4 regions of the Bacillus silvicola genome follow, and region 2 is predicted to be linked to each of the others. Evidence: predicted binding sites of a transcription regulator. Region 2 holds the regulator's gene; each other region holds the start of a gene.
The links. The regulator Rex, encoded in region 2, represses fermentation and respiration genes when NADH is low (regulators of the CRP and FNR family bind a similar motif). The targets are predictions, from matches to a motif close to TTGTGAAATATTTCACAA.

Region 1 (5,711 bases), on a different contig from region 2:
AGCAATATATACGAACCGTTCCAAAACATAAACAAGCATTGCCACCGGTAATTGATGTTGAGTTTTATGCTAATAAAAAAGATAATCCACCTCAGCGTGAAGATGTTGAGAAAGAGTTGACAGTAATGGTAAAAATGCTAGAAAAACATTATGACAAGAAAGTAATATTGTATGCAACTCAAGAGGCGTATGAGTTGTACATAAAAGATGCATATCCCGAATGTGATATATGGATTCGTAGTGTTCTTACAAAACCGAGTTTATCGGATGAAAGAAATTGGACGTTTTGGCAATACACAAATCGTGGAAGGCTAAGAGGGTATAACGGGAAAGAAAAGTATATTGATTTGAATGTATTTTATGGGAATGAGGAAGAATTTAAGAATTATGGAATGAACGATTAAGTTTTGAAGCGTACAGAATGTTGTACGCTTTTTTATTAATTACATGAAAAATATGTAAGAAAAGATGGAACAAACATTTGAGATGAATTGTCTAATATAGGTAATAACTATTTCGTTTGAAAGAAAGGGTGGAGAAAATGAAAAATACATTATTAAAAGTAGGGGTATGTGTTAGTTTACTAGGAACAACTCAATTTGTTAGTACAATTTCCTCTGTACAAGCAGAACGAATGATAGAGCACAAAGTAATAAAAAATGAGACAGGAACTATTTCACTTTCTCAGTTAAACAAAAATGTATGGGTTCATACGGAGTTAGGTTATTTTAACGGAGAAGCAGTTCCTTCGAACGGTCTAGTTCTTACTACTTCAAAAGGATTAGTACTTGTCGATTCTTCTTGGGATGATAAGTTAACGAAAGAATTAATAGAGATGGTAGAAAAGAAATTTAAGAAGCGCGTAACGGATGTTATTATTACACATGCGCACGCTGATCGAATTGGCGGAATACAAACGTTGAAAGAAAGAGGTATTAAAGCGCATAGTACAGCATTAACTGCGGAATTAGCAAAGAAAAATGGATATGAAGAACCACTTGGAGACTTACAAACAATTACGAATTTGAAGTTTGGAAATATGAAAGTAGAAACGTTCTATCCAGGGAAAGGACATACAGAAGATAATATTGTCGTATGGTTACCGCAATACAACATTTTAGCAGGAGGCTGTTTAGTGAAATCTGCGGGGGCAAAAGATTTAGGGAATGTTGCTGATGCATATGTAAATGAATGGTCGATATCAATTGAGAATGTGTTGAACCGATATGGAAATATGAACTTAGTAGTGCCTGGTCATGGAGAAGTAGGGGACAGAGGATTACTTTTACATACATTGGATTTGTTGAAATAAGAAACTGTTGGAATATAAAAGCGAGGGGAAACAATTTCCTCCTCGCTTTCTTCTAGCTATATTTAAATGCGAAGCTATCAATTACGCCTGTATACGTTACTGAGATTTTAATTCCAAATATACAAATACCAGTACCGTCATAATTGCTATAACAACGTAAGTAACATCAAGCATTATAAGTGTTTTTAATGTTTCAGTCATCCTAGTTCACCCCTGTTATAAAAATATAACATGATCTTTTTATCAATCAGATAAGAAATCATAAAGATAAAATGTACATGAAATTTCTTAAGTAGTTTCTATATAAATATATCATATAAATAATGTAAACAATGTAAAGATAATGTAAATGTGTTGTAAAGAAAGAGGTTGCTCATAATGTCTATAAATCTTTTTAGTTGTATATACTATGTATTTCTCGTGTGCCATGTAGGAAACAGTTATAACATGTGAAAAATAAATTTACTTTGACAAATCAATCACGATGGTAGCTGTTATTACATTTTCCTCTAATACATCTACCTGTACTTGTTCATCGTTTCTCCAATTGATATTGAAGTTCTCTGTCGTATACATTTCCTTAAGAGTGACCTCTTTATATTTTTCTAAAATGCTACCTCTTTTCCCATAATAGATTCTTACAGTTGAACTGGGACTTGGTCCTTTTGATTTTATTGTTTCCCTAAACTCGATAATATTTATTAGATTTGGAGATTCACTTTTTTGAAAGGTAAAGGAACTGACCACTTTTTGTACTTTCTTAAAAACAGAACTACTGGATTTATCTGATACATTAAATTCCACAACTTCAGGTACTGTTTCTTTTCCGCGTAGCGTTATCGTTGCTTCATAGTCGTTTTTCCAATCTATTGAAACGTTTGAAGAATCGAGACGTTCCCCAGCATTTGCAATACTTGTGTCCAAATGTTCCGACCAACCGTATTTAATTCTGACTGGAGAGGGACCATGAGTAGAGTCCGAATCTTTTTTTACTACTTTAATCGTATTTATATTATTCGGAGAATGACTTTTTTTAAGTGTGATGTCCTGTAAATACAAAAAGTAAGAAAAACAGCCTACTAATAAAATAATTGGAATTAAAATACGTATGGCAGTAACGGGACGGCCTCGTGTCGCTTTTTTCTTAGTACTTTTAATATTTTGTTCAAGATCTTTTTCAATACTCGTTGAAACTTTTACTTTGGGCGGGCGAATAAACCACCAAATGAAAGCTATAAGTAGTAAGAAAAGAGGTATTCCTTGAATAAAGAGAAATCCTTTCCAAAAATCAAGTCTAGTACTATATGGAGAATCTGTTGCCATCACCCCTATAAAAAGTGCCACTGGACTTGCAAGTGTATTTATCCCTAAACCGATCATTACGAATGAAAGTTTTTTATCCCTAATTTTTCGTGACCCGGCCATAATAAACAGAAATACTGCAATACCGAGTATAAGAAATAGTATCCCATAATAAAACATCATATATACCATATTATCCCTCCATAATTTTAATTGTACCATCAGCAAGGGAAATTTTGTGAAATATTAGATGGGTATGATTTTTGTATTCCTTAAAAGTGCGCTGATATATTATGCAAATAATTGATCATGCGCAAGTATTAATATCAGAAGACAGTAAAAATATTATGTCAACAATGTGAACTGTCACAAATTTATACATATTATTGTGATTGATATCACATCCCTTTTCATCAATGGGTATTATGCTTAGGTTGTAAGGAATGATTGGGAGAGGGTGGGATGATAATGTTTTGTTATCAATGTGAACAAACGCCGACAGGTGGATGTAAAGTGATAGGTGTTTGCGGTAAAAATGAAACAATTGCAAGTTTACAAGATACGATTGTGTTTGGGTTAAAAGGAATTGCGGCTTATCGTACGCATGCTGCTCAGCTAGGGTATACTGATGCATTTGTAGATGCTACAACGCAAGAAGCTTTATATATGACATTAACAAATTCTAATTTTAATGAACAAGAACATATTGATATGGCTATGAAAGTTGGGAAATCAGCTTTGCGGGTGATGGAATTATTAGATGAGGCACATACGAATCACTTTGGTGTTCCAGAGCCTGTTCAAATTACGCAAAACCATGTAGAAGGTAAGGCAATTGTAGTTACTGGTCATAATTTATTTGCGTTAGAAGAATTATTAAAGCAAACAGAAGGAAAAGAAATTAATATTTATACGCATTCTGAAATGTTACCAGCGCACGGATATCCGCAGCTCAAAAAATATAAACATTTAAAAGGAAACATTGGTAAGGCATGGTATGATCAACGACGACTTTTCGAAAAATTTACCGGTGCAATATTAGCTACAACGAACTGTGTGATGCCAATTAAAGGATCATATTCTGATCGATTCTATTCATATGATATTGCAGGTTTAGAGGGTGTACAAAAAATTGAAAATGATGATTTTACACCATTGATTCAAAAAGCGCTTGAACTTCCAGAAGTACATATAGATTCGGATGAACAGTTAGTAACAGGGTTTCATCATAATACAGTCTTATCATTAGCCCCAGAAATTATTGAGGCAGTAAAAGAAGGAAAGATTAAGCGTTTCTTTGTCATCGCAGGTTGTGATGCTCCAGGAAAAGGTGGGGAATATTATCGTGAATTAGCAACGTCACTTCCACCAGAAACGGTAATTTTAACAACTTCTTGTGGGAAATTCCGCTTTAATGATGTAAGTTATGGGGTTGTACCGGGTACGGAGATTCCGCGTTACATTGATTTAGGACAATGTAATAATTCAATTTCTACATTGAAAATAGCGGCTGCTTTAGCAGATGCTTTTCAATGTGAAGTAAACGAATTGCCATTGAGTATTGTCCTATCTTGGTTTGAACAAAAAGCGGTTGCTATTTTACTCGGGCTATTTAGTCTTGGAATTCAAGATATCCGTATCGGTCCAAAGGCTCCTGAATTTATTTCACCTAGCGTGCTTGATGTATTACAAGAAACATTCGGTTTAAAATTGATTACAACTGCAGCAGAAGATATGGATATGATGTTATCGTAACAAAAGGATAATCTGTCTTATTAATAAGAAGAGCTAGCCGTATTCATTAACTTCGATATAGTATGGCGCCCCAAAATAAAAATTCTACATTTTTGTTTTGGGGTATTTTTTTTTCTTAACGGGATAGGTATGTGGCGAAATTTCTTCAAAAAGAAAATCGCCTGTATCTAATAGGTAATAGTTGATTTTAGAAAAATATAAAAAATCGAGTTGACATTTACAGCTACTCAGTCATACAATGTACTTGTAATAGGTGATACTGAGTAGTATTGTTTCTCAAAATATTTTCAGTAAACTATAGGTAATAGTGGATTTTAGAAAAATTTTGAAAATGAGTTGACATCTACAACTACTTAGTCATACAATGTAGTTGTAATAAGTAATACTGAATAGTCTGATTTTACTCAAGAGCTATTCAGTAAAAAATCGCCTTAGTACTCTGTGATACTGAATATAAGTCAGACAGAATAGGGGGTAAAGGAGGATCAGAACATGGAAAATTTAACTGAAATGCTGAAAGGTTCACTGGAAGGGTGTGTGCTGGAAATCATCAGCCGTCGTGAAACGTATGGATATGAGATTACCCGCCACCTGAATGATCTTGGGTTTACCGAAGTCGTGGAAGGGACAGTTTATACCATCCTCGTACGATTAGAAAAGAAAAAGCTTGTGAATATTGAAAAGAAACCATCAGATATGGGACCGCCTCGTAAGTTTTATTCACTAAATGAGGATGGCCGTCAGGAGCTTGAATTATTTTGGGAAAAATGGGATTTTGTATCTTCAAAAATTAACGTCTTGAAGTCAAACTAGCCTCATAATATAAAATGTTCCGACTCATATTTGAAGAGTTTCTTGTTCTGCTTTATAAAAAAGGAGGAAAATAAGATGTTGGAAATGTTCAAAAAATTAATTGGTGATAAAAAAGAGTACAAAATGATGATGGCACGTGTTGGAGCACTGCCAGAGGACTATCAGTTTGTGTTTAAGAAAATTCAAAACTACATGTGGAATTTCTCAGCGGGTAATGGAATGGATATGCTGCACATACAGTATGAATTAATCGATTTGTTTGAAGCCGGTGCAGCGGAAGGCAGACAAGTGCTTGACATTACTGGGGAGGACGTAGCATCGTTTGCTGACGAACTCGTAGCAAACGCTAAAACATATGTCTCCAAGTATCGTGAAGATTTGAATGAAAGTATCATGAAGCAATTGAGAAAAAAATAAATGTAATAAGTAATACTGACTGATTAGCTGGTTACAAATGTGAATTGCCGCCATCGCTATTCAGTTATATTTTTAAACCGCTACTAAGTAGTACAGATTATCAGTGATACTA
Region 2 (5,711 bases):
ATAAAGGGCTTCGTGCACGTTTAGAAGCAGAATTTGCACAAAAAGAAAATATAGAGCTAATTATCCCGCCTCTATCTTTATGCACAGATAATGCAGCGATGATTGCAGCTGCAGGTACAATTGCATACGAACAAGGAAAACGTGCGACATTAGCTTTAAATGCAAATCCAGGATTAGATATTGAAGCATAGTTATACACAAAATTAACCACAACCTGTGGACAAAACCCATGTTATCTGTTGATAATATGGGTTTTGTTGTGTATATAAAATGTGTATAACTTTTTTATAGAATGTGGATAATGTGGAAAAGTTATTTTAATGTCTATTTTATAAAGGTGGATATGTGTATAAACTTGTGGATAAAGCGGATGAGGTCTGACCTTTAAAGATATTCTTTTTCGGGAAATAAAAAACAAGAAGATATCCCCAAAAAACTTTTGAAACATCCGCCTCTTATTATATAGGTTGCTACTATTGTCAATCTTTGTCGGTAAAACGATAGTTCTTGTCGAATCATTCATATATTTTAAGTTACGGTATATATATTCAAAAAATCATTGATATAATTTCATGTGCTAAGGCACTGATTTTAAAATAGAAAATAAAAAGGATGTCTCACACATCCTCGACGTACGAGACATCCTTTTTGTTTAAGTTCACTTATATATGCAGTTCTTCCCATTCTGCCATACAAGCTTCAAGTTGTTCTTGTAGTGTTTGCTTTTTAGATGTAATTTCACTAGCCTTTTCATAATCTGCATATATTTCTGGTAAGCAAAGCTGATCTTCTAATGTAGCAATTTCTTCTTCAAATTCTACGATGTTTTGTTCTAGCTCCTCAATTTTCCGAGTGCGTTGACGCTCTAATTGTTTACGCTCTTTTTCTTCGAGATAATTTAATTTTTCTTGAGCTACAGTTTTTTGAACAGGTGCCTGATTTTCTTGCTGTTCTTGTTGTTCAAATTCTGCACGTTCAATCATTTCATTCTTCTTTTCAACGTAGTAATCGTAGTCACCTAAATATTCTTGTGCACCTTCTGTTGATAACTCAACAACGGTTGTCGTTACACGATTAATAAAGTAGCGGTCATGAGAGACGAATAGAAGAGTACCTGGATAATCAATTAAAGCATTCTCTAGAATTTCTTTACTATTTAAATCAAGATGGTTCGTTGGCTCATCAAGAATTAGTAAATTTGATTTTTGCATCATAAGCTTTGCGAGAGCTAATCGGGCTTTTTGTCCACCACTAAGAGAAGATACTGGCTTTAGTACATCATCCCCTGTGAATAAAAAGTTGCCTAGTATAGTGCGAATTTCTTTTTCAGGTTGCAGAGGATATTCATCCCATAGTTCATTTAAAACTCGCTTAGAAGATGTTAAGTTAGCTTGTTCTTGATCATAATAACCAACAGATACATTTGATCCGAAAGAAACATCACCATTTAGTAGAGGTAACTTATTCACAAGTGATTTTAACAATGTGGATTTCCCAATTCCGTTCGGTCCAACTAAAGCAACACTATCCCCACGAGTTAAGCGCATAGTTACATGTTCAATAATCGGATCTTCATCATAGCCAATAGTTGCATCTTTCACTTGTAAAACATCATTTCCGCTTTGTTTTTCAATATCAAAGTGGAAGGAAGCTGACTTAGAATCGCCCAATGGTCTAGTTAATAATTCCATTCTGTCTAATTGTTTACGGCGACTTTGAGCGCGCTTTGTTGTAGATGCACGAGCTATATTTTTTTGCACAAAGTCTTCAAGTTTAGCAATTTCATCCTGTTGTTTTTCATACCGTTTCATCTCTTGCTCGTATAGTGCCGATTTTAAGTCTAAATATTTACTGTAGTTACCAACAAATCGTTTGCTTTCCTTATTAGAAATTTCGTATACCTGTGTAACGAGTTTATCTAAGAAATAACGGTCATGGGAAACGATTAAAATTGCGCCAGGATAACCTTGTAAATATTGTTCAAGCCAAGTTAATGTTTCAATGTCCAAATGGTTTGTAGGCTCGTCTAAAATAAGTAAATCTGGTTTAGTTAATAATAATTTACCAAGAGCTAATCGTGTTTTTTGCCCACCACTTAATGTAGAAATTGTCGTCTGGTGCATTTCAACTGGGAAGCCAAGACCGCTTAAAATCGAGCGGATATCCGCTTCGTACTGATAGCCACCTTGATCTTTATAATCTAATTGTAATTGATCATAATCAGCTAATAATTTCTCGTATATAGCTGCATTTGAAAAGTTTTCTTCTTTGCCCATCTCTTGCTCTAGCCTTCGAAGTTTTGTCTCCATTTGCTGCAAGTGTGTAAAGACGGTTAACATTTCATCCCAAATTGTTAAAGACGTTTCTAATCCGGTATTTTGAGCTAAATACCCCATTGAGACATCTTTTGGTTTTATAATTTCACCACCATCATGAGATAACTCACCAGCTATTATTTTTAATAATGTAGATTTTCCGGCTCCATTTCGTCCGACTAGTGCGATACGATCTTTCGTTTGTACTTCCAATTTTATGTTTGCAAGAATCGTTTCTGCACCGTATAATTTCGAAAGCGCGTTTACTTGTAATAAAATCAATGTTTTCACCTCAAATAATTTCTTAACTTTGCCATGTTTATATTTCTCAATCATACTAAAAATAGTGTATAGTTTAAAATAAAGAGAGAATACTTCTTCTCTTTATTATACAAGGAAATTCATGAGTGCTAAACTTTTGTATTTGATTCAAGTATATGAATAAAGATAGGAAGAGAGGAGAGGTTATATGGATCAGCAAAAAATTCCACAGGCCACTGCCAAACGATTGCCTCTATACTATCGATTTATCCAAAACTTATCTCTTTCTGGTAAGCAACGTGTTTCATCAGCCGAATTGAGTGAAGCGGTAAAGGTTGATTCCGCAACTATTCGAAGAGATTTTTCATATTTTGGAGCGTTAGGGAAAAAAGGTTATGGATATAACGTAAATTATTTATTATCATTTTTCCGTGAAACACTCGACCAAGATGATATAACACGTGTAGCACTTATTGGAGTAGGTAATTTAGGGACCGCTTTCTTACATTATAATTTCACGAAAAACAATAATACAAAAATTGAAATGGCGTTTGACGTTAGTGAAGAGAAAGTTGGAACAGAAATCGGAGGCATTCCTGTATATCATTTGGATGAACTAGAAGAACGTTTATCAACTGATATACAAGTGGCAATATTAACAGTACCCGCTACAGTAGCACAATCTGTGGCAGATAGATTGGCAGAAACGAACGTGCATGGTATTTTAAATTTCACACCAGCACGCTTAAATGTGTCAGAGAATATAAGAATTCATCATATTGATTTAGCTGTAGAGTTACAAACACTTGTGTACTTTTTGAAGAATTATCCACAATAAAACGCAGAGGAAGCGACCTCTGCGTTTTATTATTGTTTTTTCTTTGTGAATTTAACTAAGATAAGGCGAAGTGCCAAATTAAAATCAATTGTTGCCATAACTGCAAATAGTATTGTCCACATATTCCAGATTGTATCTGTTACGTTCGTAATGGCGAAACGTGTAAAGATACATCCAAGAAGAAAATACAATGCAGCCATGAACAATGGTGAGTTTCTCATACAAAAAATCCTCCGATAAAGCCTTGCATTTTTTCAGCTTCTTTAATCATTTCTTGAATTTGTTCATTGCTTACTAAAACTTGAGCAACTGCAACTAATGTATTCATTGCAACATGGGCTGCAATTGGAACGATAATACGCTTCGTTTTTACATATAAAAAGGCGAATACGAGCCCCATAGCAGTGTATACCAATAAGTGAGTAAAATCAAAATGAATCGCCGCAAATACAAGGGAACTAATAATAGCGGCAATAAAGAAGTTAAACTTCTTATAAAGTGTACCAAATAAAATTTTTCTAAATACGATTTCTTCTAAAATTGGCCCTATAATAGATACAACAATAAGGAACCAAGGTGTTGTTCTTGCGATATCCATAAGTCTTGCTGTATTTTCAGATCCAGGTTTAATACCTAATACATACATTTCGATCATACCAGCAATACTTTGTGAGAAAAATGCTAAGAAAAACCCGATAAAAATCCATCCAATTGTAGCTGGAACAGTAGAGCGCATTTTATCTAAATGCCTGTCACGAATATCTGTTCTAAGTAACCAAAGTACGATACATAATGCAATAAAGAAGCTAATGATTGCCCAATGGCCAGTTATGAGTTGGAATTTCTCCTCTCTAGTAAATCCCTTATTATCATAAAGTCCAGTTTTCAAGAGAAGTGGTAATCCGGCAATTGAAGATAACTGCATTAAAATGTATGTAACGATAACCCACCAATATTGTTTTTTCAAAGGGTTTAACCATCCTTTCTAACTCTAGTGTATGAGATAAGGTAGGATAACATGTAAATATGCTACCTACGATATAAACTGTCACTTAAATTATGTTTTTTTCGTAAATCCTCATTTGAAATGATAATAGAAGACAGGAAAAAGTTGTGTGTGTAGCGAAAACAACTTAGGGTGTCCTTTCATATTGTAACATACGAGTAGTGGAAACAACGATTCATATAGTAAAGGTAGTAGAAGTAGGATTCTATATAGAAAAGTTTATATAGTAATTTGCGAAAAAATTATGATTTTTTTACTTGCAAAAGAAATTGAGATTATTTATTATTATAAGTGTGTTAGCACTCGGGTGACTTGAGTGCTAATAAATAAAATTCACATAACAAAATGAGGAGGTTATTGTTCATGCTAAAGCCATTAGGTGATCGCGTTGTAATTGAACTTGTTCAAGCAGAAGAAAAAACAGCAAGTGGTATTGTATTACCAGACACTGCAAAAGAAAAACCACAAGAGGGTAAAGTTATTGCAGTAGGTACAGGCCGAGTGCTTGAAAATGGTGAGCGTGTTGCTTTAGAGGTAGCAGCAGGTGATCTTATCATCTTCTCAAAATATGCAGGTACTGAAGTGAAATACGAAGGTACAGACTACTTGATTTTACGTGAAAGTGACATTTTAGCAATTATCGGTTAATTATATACATTTTAAAAATCCAAGGGGGTCAATTATTATGGCAAAAGATATTAAATTTAGTGAAGAAGCACGTCGTTCGATGCTTCGCGGTGTCGACACTCTTGCAAACGCAGTAAAAGTAACGCTTGGACCAAAAGGTCGTAACGTTGTACTTGAGAAAAAATTTGGTTCACCACTTATTACAAATGACGGTGTAACAATCGCAAAAGAAATCGAATTAGAAGATGCATTCGAAAACATGGGTGCGAAATTAGTGGCAGAAGTTGCTAGCAAAACAAACGATGTAGCTGGTGACGGAACGACAACTGCAACTGTATTAGCGCAAGCTATGATTCGTGAAGGTTTAAAAAACGTAACAGCTGGTGCTAACCCAATGGGTCTTCGCAAAGGTATCGAAAAAGCTGTTACTGCTGCAATTGAAGAATTAAAAGCGATTTCTAAACCAATCGAAGGCAAATCTTCTATCGCACAAGTAGCTGCTATTTCTGCAGCTGACGAAGAAGTAGGTCAATTAATCGCTGAAGCAATGGAGCGCGTTGGTAACGACGGCGTTATTACTTTAGAAGAATCTAAAGGATTCACAACAGAATTAGACGTAGTAGAAGGTATGCAATTTGATCGTGGATATGCATCTCCTTACATG
Region 3 (5,711 bases), on a different contig from region 2:
ATCGCGAACGCGGTGCGAGGGTTCGAATCCCTTCTTCTCTGCCAGAACTGGCCCGTTGGTCAAGTGGTTAAGACACCGCCCTTTCACGGCGGTAACACGGGTTCGAATCCCGTACGGGTCATACTAAAAGAGATAGCATAATCTGCTATCTCTTTTTTGTTGTGTAAAAGTGGACTTTGGATAGTCCGCTTTTTTTTATAGATTTTTTGTATACTTTTTTCTATTTGAATCGTCTAACTAATAGAAAGGAGAGAGCGATGGAGTATGAAAAGGTCATTATAGAAACATCAAAAAGTATTTATAGGTATTTGCTTAAAATTGGAGTAACACCAGCAGAAGCAGAGGATATCGTTCAAGATACGATACATAAAGCATTATTATCTATACCGAACATAAAAATTACTTATATAAAAACATGGTTATTTCAAGTTGCGATTAATAGGCACCGTGATTTAGCAAGAAGGCAAAAGCGTATTGAAGAGATCCCGATTGAATCTGTTCAATTAATTGGATCAAAAGGATTAGATGAACCGATTTTAAGAAAAGAGCTTCAAGTAGAAATACAAAGCATACTTGGAAAGATGAATCCAGCATATAAACATATTCTTTTATTAAAGTATGACTATGAACTCTCATATAAGGAAATAGCAACCGTATTAGAGATGAAAGAAGAGACAGTGCGTGTTTCATTGTATAGGGCTCGCAATGAGTTTAAAAAGCTTTATAGGAGGTTTGAAGATGGGCAGAGATGAATTTGATTTTGATATAGAATCGAGTAAAGTCTCAATGATGTTGAAAAAGGCGAAGAGAAGACAATTATTTAAAATAATATTAATTTCTACTTTACTTTTTATTGTTTTATTCATTGGTTGTATAATAGGAATTTCACAATTGAACAATAGAGCTTACTTAGCGATGGATCGTGATTTAAATATGATTAGACAAATTACAAGGCCTAATACGGAAAGAGGTGTAGCAATTACTTCTAACGGTTTATTTAAAAGTACAGTAGAGTATAAAACGTATAAAGTTATTGAAGGGAAACCTGTTAAGTGGGAGGATGAAGTGTATGAGTATAAAGTTTGGAGTACATTTCGTCGATTATCGAATGTAAACCCGTTAACAATATCAGATAATGTTGTAATGGGTAATGAGCGTATTAATAGGGCAAGTGAATTGTATAACAATCAAACGATGGAAAGAGAAATGCAGTTTTATCTACCATTTGCTTCATATAATAGTTATATAAATGATATAGAGAAAGTTAATGGTGAAAATAAGGTAGCTGAATTGGCTATATCTTTTGATAAACCATATAAAGTGTCTGAAATAAAAAAGATGTTGCCAGAAGGAGTGCATCCTGTTTGGTATTGGGTGGACACATATTATGATAAAAAATCATATCATTTAGATGACGTCACTGAAAGTGCTTATGAGGTGTACGGTTTTAAAGCAAAGTCAGGTGATATTGAATTTGGTAATGGAAAGGAAAAAGATTTTCTTTTAGCAATTCAAAACGGTTTAGATCAAAAGGGAAAGTATTATGAGGAATATAAACGTATATATGACTACCTGAAAGGGAAGAAAACAAAACCAAGTGAGGAAGATGTAAAAGTTATTGGTGTTGTTGTGACAGGAATGGCTGCGGATTTACAAAAATTAAAAAATCAAAATTACGTAAAAGCTGCTGTATTAGGGGCTACTGCGGAAAATAGATAATATAGAAGAAGCTGTCTTTCAATAGGGGATCTATTGGAGGCAGCTTTTTTATGGTGTTATCATTGTCGAGTTTTGTCGGTAAGTCGATATATTCAGAAAATCGCCGATATAATTTCACTTGCCGATAAAAAAATAAGAAAAACCCGTTCACAATCTAAGCGAAACACCTAAATTGGTATTGATTCCACACCTGCCACGATAACTTTTTCACAATAATCCATGCTACAATATGAATGTAAAGAAGTTAAACAACATTAAATTAGTATTTTAATTAATTACTTAAACAATAATAAAAAATAGATGTAAACAATTGAAAGGGGAAATTAACATGAAAAAAGGTATCAATCGCGTAGTATTAGTAGGAACAGGAGCTGTAGGTTGTAGTTATGCCTACTCAATGATCAACCAAGGTGTAGCTGAAGAATTCGTATTAGTAGATGTTAATGAAGCAAAAGCAGAAGGAGAAGCAATGGACTTAAGTCATGCGGTACCATTCTCTCCAGCAGCAACAAAAGTTTGGAGCGGTAGCTATGCAGATTGTAAAGATGCAGATCTAGTTGTTATCACTGCTGGATTACCACAAAAGCCAGGCGAAACTCGTTTAGACTTAGTTGAGAAAAATACAAAGATCTTTAAACAAATCGTTCGCGGTATTATGGATAGCGGATTCGATGGAATCTTCTTAATCGCAACAAACCCAGTTGATATTTTAACTTACGTAACTTGGAAAGAATCTGGCTTACCAAAAGAGCGTGTAATTGGTTCTGGTACTACTTTAGACTCTGCTCGTTTCCGTTACATGTTAGGTGACTACTTAGATGTAGATCCACGTAACGTTCATGCTTACATCGTTGGTGAGCACGGTGACACTGAACTTCCAGTATGGAGCCACGCTACTGTAGGTGTACAAAAACTAGAAACAATCTTAGCGAACAACGAACAGTATAACCAAGAAGATTTAGATAAAATCTTTGAAAATGTACGTGATGCAGCTTACCATATCATCGAGCGTAAAGGCGCAACTTACTACGGAATCGGTATGTCACTACTTCGTGTAACTAAAGCAATCTTAAGCAACGAGAACAGCGTATTAACTGTATCTGCATACCTTGAAGGTCAATATGGTGAGAAAGATGCTTACGTAGGTGTTCCAGCTGTTATTAACCGCGAAGGTGTACGTGAAATCGTAGAACTTGAATTAAACGAAGAAGAAAAAGTGAAGTTCGCTCATTCTGTAAAAGTATTAAAAGAAACAATGGCACCAGTACTATAATAATTGCTAAATAATTCAGAGGCGGGAAACTGCTTCCTACCTCTGAGTTTTTATATAATTTAATATAAATTCCTTTTCCGGTTTCCCTTGTATATCCCCAATATACCCCTATTGCTGGATAAGGGTCGTTTATAGAAAAGAGCACTCTATTTTATATAGAGTGCTCTTTATTATCCCGCTATTTGCCGGGCAGCCCGATTGGTGAAGGCTAATAATCAGTGGGGGGATGAACAAAACCCCCACTGATTAAAGTTTCACTTTATTATTTTTTAGGCGTTAATCCTAATTTCTTTAAAATATCTGCAAGAGTACCGCTTTTTGATTTTTCAACAGGCGTTTGTGATGTAGCTGCATCTGGCCCTTTCTTCAAGAAGTTCTTTTCAACGAAACGAATATCTTTTTCGTCGACAATACCATCTTTGTTAAGATCGCCGTCTTTTACAGATACTCCTTTTTTACCATAGTTGCTCGCGATAATTTCAGCATCTTTAATATCAATTACCTTATCTCCATTTACATCACCTGCAAGATTTTCATCAGGTCGTGCATAATAATATTGGCCAAGCAGCTTACCATCTTTTTCAGTACCTAATTTCGTTGTTAGGCGGCTTGTTAAATGCCCTGGGACTTCTACGTATAAGTTATAGTCACGTTTATTAACAGGAAGTCCATTTAATTTAAAGTATCCGTATTTATCTAGTGAGCCTTCAAACTTATGACGGTAAGAATCAGTTGCATATACTTTTACGCCAAGTTTCGTATAATCGAACTTTTCATCTAAATATCCACGTTCATTTACGGATGCGCCAGGTTTAATATTTCCTTCCACGAGTGAATTGAGTGACATAACTGAGAATGTTTGATCTTGAAGGACACGCATTCTATTTGGCTCTGTTTCTCCTTGTTTCCAGTAAGCAAACACTGATGAATCTAACTGAGCATTTGCTTCATAAAACTCATCATTTTCGACTTTAAAAGTTACATCAATGAACGGGAAATCACCATCTAATCCAGCGAAGTTTTTGTCATCGATAGCGCCGCCGACTGTAACAGAGCCTGATTCTAGTTTCGGCTCATTTACTTTTGCTGTTACACCTTTTTCGGAAAGGAGTTTTTCAAAAGCAGGATTGAATTTCGCATTTGCAAATTTGAAGTTCTTCTCTAGGAATTTGACGTTAAATTCTCCAGAGATGAATTGTTTCACATGTTTGGCGTTTAGCGTCACAGTGAATTCATCATCTTTATATACTTCTTTTTTATCATAACTAGTTTTCGCATATTGAGCTCCTTGCGGGATAAACCAATAGTTATTTACACCGCTTGGATAGTCGGGGCCTGCAGTTGCATAATCGAAAATATATACGCCTGTGTTCATTGGGCCTTCCACTTTAAAGGATTCAGGAGTAATGCCAACTTTAAAGTCACCATTTTCATTAATAGGTAAAAACTTATGCAAGTATGGGGAATAGTCATAGTACATAACCCCGTTCGCTTCTTGCGTAATGTTTAACCCTTTTCCTTTTAAGTAGTCAACGTTTGAATCATACACATTTCCTTTAATCCATAATGCCTTTTTACCGTCTTCTACTGTATAGTTTTCTTCATTTAATTCATAAATACCAGGTTTTAATCCAGTTAATTTCACTTCTGGCGGTGTATTATCAATTACGACATAATCACCTTTCACACGTGCCTTCCCGGCTTTATCATAGCCAACAAATTCAATTGTGTAATCTCCTTCTGGTAAGTTGATTTTCTCATCACCAATTGGTTTCGCCGGATCATTTGTGAAAGGATACACTTTTCCGTTAAAGAATGAATCTAAGTAGTAATACACATCAGTTTTTAGTCCACTCGTGTTTAATGTCCCAAGGAAACCGAGAGCTTTACTTGTTTTCGAATCTTTAACGATAAGATCTAACGTTTCAAGTTCACTGTTTAATTGGAATGCCCCGTGAACATATGACTCACCATATGGATTAAATTTAGATGTATCAGTTGAAATTGCTTTTCTTGATAATATGGCATTTTCAATACCAGGTTCTGAAACACGAATAGAGAACGGAATTTGATACGTTTCTTCTTTATTTTTCGTATTTGTAATATGAATATATCCTTCATATCGGCCTTGCTTCACGCCAGCTGGAACATTAATTTTTGCTTCAATTTCATCTGATTTACCAGAATCAAGAGTAATTGTTTCTGGAACAGAAACTTTTACACCGTTTGCTGTAGCGTCGTTAATAGAAGATGCTGGTGTATAAGAAATTTCTGTTTTAAATTCTTTTTTCTCTTGTTTATTATGGTTTTCCACTTTTATATTTCGTTTTTGTTCAAGAGCTTCGCCGTCTTTTTGATAAAATTTACCGAATGCAATAGAACCAGTTTCTTCTGGTACTTCAATTACTTCATCATTCACAACTGTTTTTGTTGTATCTAACACTTTAAAACTTGTTTCCGTATGAACAGCGTTGTACGCATCTACTCGCCCAGCTCCAACTTCATATACGGAATATTTTTCTTTTAAATCGTCAGCAGTGTTCATAAGAGACGCTTTTACATCGAATGGAGAGTATTCTGGGTGTTCTTGTAAAATAAGAGCAGCAACGCCAGCGATATGAGGAGATGCCATGGATGTTCCTTGCATACGTTCATAGGAAACATCGTAGTTTTCGCCCTCTTGTGGGTCGTTAATATATTCAGGAACTGTTGAAAGTAC
Region 4 (5,711 bases), 680 kb from region 2:
AAGGCCACCTATATAAGAACCTAGAGCAATCCCTGCATTAAATGCGGCAATGTTAATTGCTGAAGCAACATCAACCGCACTCGGAACAAAGCGCTCTGCCAATATAACTACATATACTTGTAGCCCCGGAACATTCATAAATGCGAATAGTCCCATGAAAATAATTGTGATTAACCCAGCTACTTTAAATGGCGCTGTAAATGTTAAAACAAATAATATAACCGCTTGAATAAAGAACATGTAAAATAGCGCTCGAATCGGATTATGATTCGATAATTTTCCGCCAACCATATTCCCTATCGCAATGGCGATTCCATACACTAATAAAATGATGGTAACGGTACTTGCTTCAAATCCTGTTACTTCTTGTAATAACGGTGATAAGTACGTAAATGTTACGAATGTTCCACCGTATCCTAGTGCAGTAATAATGAAAACCAGTAACAGTCTTCCATTTTTAATTAGTTTAAATTGATCACGAAACGATACAGGTACACCATTTTTTAAATTAGATGGGACCAGTATGCTGTTTGAAATAAAAGCAATAATTCCAATTACAACAATCGCCATAAATGACGCTCTCCAGCCAAATTGTTGACCGATAAATGTTCCAATTGGCACACCTGTAATAGTCGCAACTGTTAATCCAGTAAACATAATCGCAATGGCGCTAGCACGTTTATTCTCTGGTACGATTGCAGCTGCAATTGTAGATCCTATCGACATAAACACGCCATGTGCAAATGCAGATACAATCCTTGCGATAATTAATATAGTGAAGCTTGTTGCTACTGCCGCAATGCCATTACCAATAATGAAAATAACCATAATCCACATTAATAATGTCTTTCTCGACATACTAGCCGTTAACGCTGTTAAGACAGGAGCTCCTACCGCTGCCCCTAACGCATATAGGGAAACAGTTAAACCCGCTGTTGTCACCGAAACATTTAAATCTTTTGAAATGGATGGTAATAAACCGACACTAATAAACTCAGTTGTCCCAATTCCAAACGCACTAATTGCTAGTGCTAATAAAGCAAACATACTTCTTCGATTCGTCTGGACTTCGGAAGATGGTACTGTATATGAACTCAATTGAATTCCTCCTTATTACAAGAAATCCAATCATAATAGTGCGATAAAAAGGCCCTTTTATCTTCTAAAAAATATATTTAATCTCTACAAATGCTATTATGAATGGTTTCATTCTTTTTTTGAAGAACGCACTTTAAAGTACGATAGGCACTAAAAAGTAACATAGTCACTTTTTGGTACCGTACTACTCATTTGCTTCTCACATGTGCTATTATGAAACATATTTAACATGATAAAAAGTACGTACTTTAAAGTGCTATAGGTACTAAAAAGTAACATTTGTATGATTTAACTTATTTTACTCACAAAAGGAGGGTTTCATATGAAGAAATACAATATTCCTGTAGAGGCGACCTTAGAAGTTATCGGCGGCAAATGGAAGGTTGTTATTCTTTGTCACTTAACGAAAGGTACAAAGAGAACGAGTGAACTAAAACGTTCAATGCCTGGTATTACACAAAAAATGTTAACGCAGCAATTACGTGAATTAGAAGACGACGGCGTTATTCAAAGAAAAGTATACAATCAAGTCCCACCAAAAGTAGAATATTCTCTTACTGATTACGGTTGGTCTTTAGAATCGATTCTTGATTCTCTTTGTTCTTGGGGCGAATGCCATCTTGAAAAGGAAGGTAACACATCAATGCTAATTGCAGAAGGTGAATAATAGGAAAAAGGAAAAAACGAACATGAATTTGTTCATTTTTTCCTTTTTTTCTTATTATATATGTATATTTCTAACTGAAACAAAATATTTTATACGCTTTCATACCTTGTCAGTACTACGTTATACGCTCAATATCAAATAATTAGGAATCATTTTTATGTTAACATAGGTGTATATAGTATATAATATAGGATATATATTATATACACTTTCCGGTAACGGAGCTTTCCATTATGCGGACAAGCCATATATCGGACAGTTCATAAATAATAGGTAAGACGTTATGGTTTTAGATTTATGTTTGCAGCTTACTTGCTGTCATAAATTTAAAGGCATTTTATTGTGTTTTGTGAAACTTTGTATAAAGTTTCGTAACCGTTTACTATCTTACTTATAAAAAATAAGAGTATTGCTATCGTAAAGGAGAATTGGAGATGCCAGAAACTATGACTCAAACAAAGCCAAAACAAGAAACTGTACAAATTTCTGCTAGCCAAGGACAACTTGATGTACTTGATCAGTTGTTAAAACCTGAGGTACAAGAATCATTAACTACACTAGTAGAACAGCTTCCAAAATTAACTGAGCTTGTTAACATTTTAACTAAGTCTTATGACTTCGCTCAAACTGTTGCTACTGATGAAGTATTAAAAAGCGACACTGTTGGTGCAATCACAGAGCTTGTAGAACCTGTAAAAGATACAGTGAAAAGCATGGCTGCAACTGCAATCGAAGCGAAAGATCGTGCTGACGAAAGCAACGAAGTTATCGGCCTATTCGGTCTGTTAAAATTATTAAAAGACCCACAAGCACAAAAAATGTTCCGCTTTGTGAACGCATATCTTCAAATTAGTGCAGAACGTAACAATAAATAATTTAATTTATAACAACAATTAGTAAAGACGGGGGATATCATACTATGTCAAAACAAATTGTCATCTTAGGCGCTGGTTATGGCGGTCTTCTTGCCGCTTTAAACGTACGTAAATATTACAGTAAATCAGAAGCACAAGTTACAGTGATTAACCAATACCCAACACACCAAATCATCACTGAACTACACCGCCTTGCAGCTGGTAACGTAGCTGAGCAAGCAATTGCAATGCCACTTACAAAGCTTTTCAAAGGTAAAGATATCGATCTTAAAATTGCAACAGTTGAGTCATTCTCAGTTGATAGCAAAGAAATTAAACTAGCTGGCGGCACTACTTTATCTTACGATGCACTTGTAGTTGCTTTAGGAAGTAAAACTGCTTACTTCGGTATTCCAGGACTAGAAGAAAACAGCATGGTATTAAAATCTGCTGCTGATGCAAATAAAATCTACAAACACGTTGAAGACCGTATTCGTGAATACGCGAAAACGAAAAACGAAGCTGATGCTACAATCGTAATCGGTGGTGGCGGATTAACTGGCGTTGAGCTAGTTGGTGAGCTTGCTGACATTATGCCTAAACTTGCAAAAAGCCACGGCGTAAATCCAAAAGAAGTTAAACTTCTTCTTGTTGAAGCAGGTCCTAAAATCCTTCCAGTATTACCAGACCACTTAATCGAACGTGCAACTACTAGCCTAGAAGCACGCGGCGTTACATTCTTAACTGGTCTTCCTGTAACAAACGTTGCTGGCAATGAAATCGACTTAAAAGACGGTCAAAAACTTGTTGCTAACACATTCGTTTGGACGGGCGGCGTACAAGGTAACCCACTAATCGGTGAATCAGGTCTTGAAGTAAACCGTGGCCGTGCAACAGTTGATGCACACCTACAATCTACTTCTCACAAAGACGTATTCGTTGCTGGAGACAGCGCTGTTGTCTTTGCTGAAGACGGTCGTCCATACCCACCAACTGCACAGATCGCTTGGCAAATGGGTGAGTTAATTGGATACAACTTATACGCAGCACTAGAAGGCAAAGCATTCGAAGAGTTCGCACCTGTAAACTCTGGAACACTTGCTAGTCTAGGACGTAAAGATGCTGTTGCTACAATCGGAGCAAGCAATACTCCGCTTAAAGGCCTACCAGCATCATTAATGAAAGAAGCAAGTAACGTTCGTTACTTATCACACATTAAAGGTCTATTCAGCTTAGCTTACTAATCTGAATATAAGCCCGAATCATGCCCTGCATGGTTCGGGCTATTTTTATCCCGCTATTTGCGGGCTTGTAAAACTTCCACCTTAAAATCCAGTGAATACAGGGATGAAGTTGGAAGATTAACTGCCCGTAAAAGCCCGATTGGTTCAACTAATAATCAGTGGGGATGAACATCCCCCCACTGATTAAAGTTTCACTTTATCCGTAATTTTCTCTAACTTATTTATTCGGCAGAAGAATAATATAACCCTTTTAATTATCTAAATTTACTGATTATTTCATGTCCAAATTGTGTATACGAAAAGATGGAAGTATTCTTCCTACTCCCATCCTTTCACACAAACTATTCTCCTAACTTCACAAGGCTGTAGTTCTTCTTCCCTTTACGAATAATAATAAATCGTCCATCAAATGAATTTTCTACAGTTACATCCGTACCCACATCTGTTACTTTTTCACCATTCATAGATATAGCTCCATTATTAATGTCTTCACGTGCTTGTCTTCTAGATGGCTCAATTCCTAAATCAACTAGCCATTCCACGATGTTTTTCGTCTCTTTTGAAGACTCGAATGTTGGCATTTCTTTAAATCCTTGTTCAATTTCATCAGCTGTTAACGATTTAATATCTCCGCTAAATAACGCTGCTGTAATTTTCACAGCTTGCGAAAATGCATCTTCCCCATGAACGAATTTCGTCATTTCTTCCGCTAATACTTTTTGTGCTTCACGTTTATGCGGCTCTGTTTCTACCTTCACTGACAATTCATCAATACGCTCTTTCGTTAAGAACGTAAAGTATTTCAAGTATTTAACTACATCACGGTCATCTGTATTCACCCAGAACTGGTAAAATTCAAATGGTGTTGTTTTTTCGGGATCAAGCCAGACAGCGCCGCCTGCTGATTTACCAAACTTCGTACCGTCTGATTTCAATAATAACGGAATCGTTAATCCGAATACTCTCGCTTCATGCCCTTCTAACTTACGAATTAAATCTAAACCACTCGTAATATTTCCCCATTGGTCACTACCACCAATTTGCAGTTGAACATCTTCTTTCGTGTATAAGTGATGGAAGTCCATCGCTTGTAAAATTTGGTACGTAAATTCTGTGAAAGAAATTCCTGTGTCTAAACGACTTGCTACAATATCCTTCGCTAACATGCTATTTATACTAAAGTTTTTTCCGTAATCACGTAAAAACTCAATAATGTTTATTTCATGTGTCCAGTCGTAGTTATTTACCATCTTCACTTCGCTATTCCCGCCGAAATCAAATAGCTTTTTCATTTGTGCTGTTAACGCATCCACATTATGCTGGACTACTTCTAACGTTTGCAGTTGACGCTCTGATTGACGTCCACTCGGATCACCAATTGTTCCTGTTGCCCCGCCAATTAAAATAACAGGATGATGACCAGCTAATTGGAATCTCTTCATCATCATAAACGGAATCAAATGTCCGATATGCATACTATCACCAGTCGGATCCACTCCGCAGTATAGTGAAATCTTTTTCTCTTCTACTAGTTTACGTAAACCTTCTTCATCTGTCTGTTGATTCACAGCGCCGCGCCATTCTAATTCATCAATGATATTCATCTTTTGTCATCCCCTTTATTTTTTAAAAACAAAAAGCCCCTATGTCTACGATAGACATAGGGACGATTATTCACCGTGTTACCACCCAGTTTGCATAAATAGCATAGCTACTCATACCACTCTTAGCAATAATATCGATTGCTACTCCGCTTAGCGTTACCTAAGATACTCCAGAGTGTAATTCACAAGTTTGTTTGTGCTAGGTTCCAGCAACCCCTAGCTCTCTTTGATAACAGTGACAAAC

Region 1: a site for Rex is predicted at 3,001-3,018, ahead of hcp (hydroxylamine reductase). Genes of this name have one in related genera too.
Region 3: a site for Rex is predicted at 1,915-1,932, ahead of ACP6L7_RS21280 (L-lactate dehydrogenase). Genes of this name have one in related genera too.
Region 4: a site for Rex is predicted at 2,113-2,130, ahead of ACP6L7_RS30460 (DUF1641 domain-containing protein). Genes of this name have one in related genera too.

Annotation. Positions count from the first base shown of each region.
Region 1 covers NZ_JBNGVC010000012.1:335,619-341,329, reverse strand. The annotation lists gene ACP6L7_RS13620 (glycoside hydrolase family 25 protein) at 1-404, shown strand, start outside; gene bla2 (BcII family subclass B1 metallo-beta-lactamase) at 542-1,312, shown strand; gene ACP6L7_RS13610 (hypothetical protein) at 1,775-2,806, opposite strand; gene hcp (hydroxylamine reductase) at 3,083-4,369, shown strand; gene ACP6L7_RS13600 (PadR family transcriptional regulator) at 4,862-5,182, shown strand; gene ACP6L7_RS13595 (DUF1048 domain-containing protein) at 5,258-5,599, shown strand.
Region 2 covers NZ_JBNGVC010000013.1:947,589-953,299, reverse strand. The annotation lists gene tsaD (tRNA (adenosine(37)-N6)-threonylcarbamoyltransferase complex transferase subunit TsaD) at 1-191, shown strand, start outside; gene ACP6L7_RS26930 (ABC-F family ATP-binding cassette domain-containing protein) at 663-2,597, opposite strand; gene ACP6L7_RS26925 (redox-sensing transcriptional repressor Rex) at 2,785-3,414, shown strand; gene ACP6L7_RS26920 (YdiK family protein) at 3,444-3,635, opposite strand; gene ACP6L7_RS26915 (CPBP family intramembrane glutamic endopeptidase) at 3,632-4,381, opposite strand; gene groES (co-chaperone GroES) at 4,784-5,068, shown strand; gene groL (chaperonin GroEL) at 5,106-5,711, shown strand, end outside.
Region 3 covers NZ_JBNGVC010000012.1:1,783,426-1,789,136, reverse strand. The annotation lists tRNA gene ACP6L7_RS21300 (tRNA-Ser) at 1-44, shown strand, start outside; tRNA gene ACP6L7_RS21295 (tRNA-Glu) at 50-121, shown strand; gene ACP6L7_RS21290 (RNA polymerase sigma factor) at 258-752, shown strand; gene ACP6L7_RS21285 (anti-sigma factor) at 739-1,719, shown strand; gene ACP6L7_RS21280 (L-lactate dehydrogenase) at 2,048-2,992, shown strand; gene ACP6L7_RS21275 (S8 family serine peptidase) at 3,255-5,711, opposite strand, start outside.
Region 4 covers NZ_JBNGVC010000013.1:1,626,605-1,632,315, reverse strand. The annotation lists gene ACP6L7_RS30470 (MFS transporter) at 1-1,047, opposite strand, end outside; gene ACP6L7_RS30465 (winged helix-turn-helix transcriptional regulator) at 1,421-1,765, shown strand; gene ACP6L7_RS30460 (DUF1641 domain-containing protein) at 2,200-2,640, shown strand; gene ACP6L7_RS30455 (NAD(P)/FAD-dependent oxidoreductase) at 2,685-3,863, shown strand; gene tyrS (tyrosine--tRNA ligase) at 4,205-5,467, opposite strand; T-box leader at 5,523-5,711, opposite strand, start outside.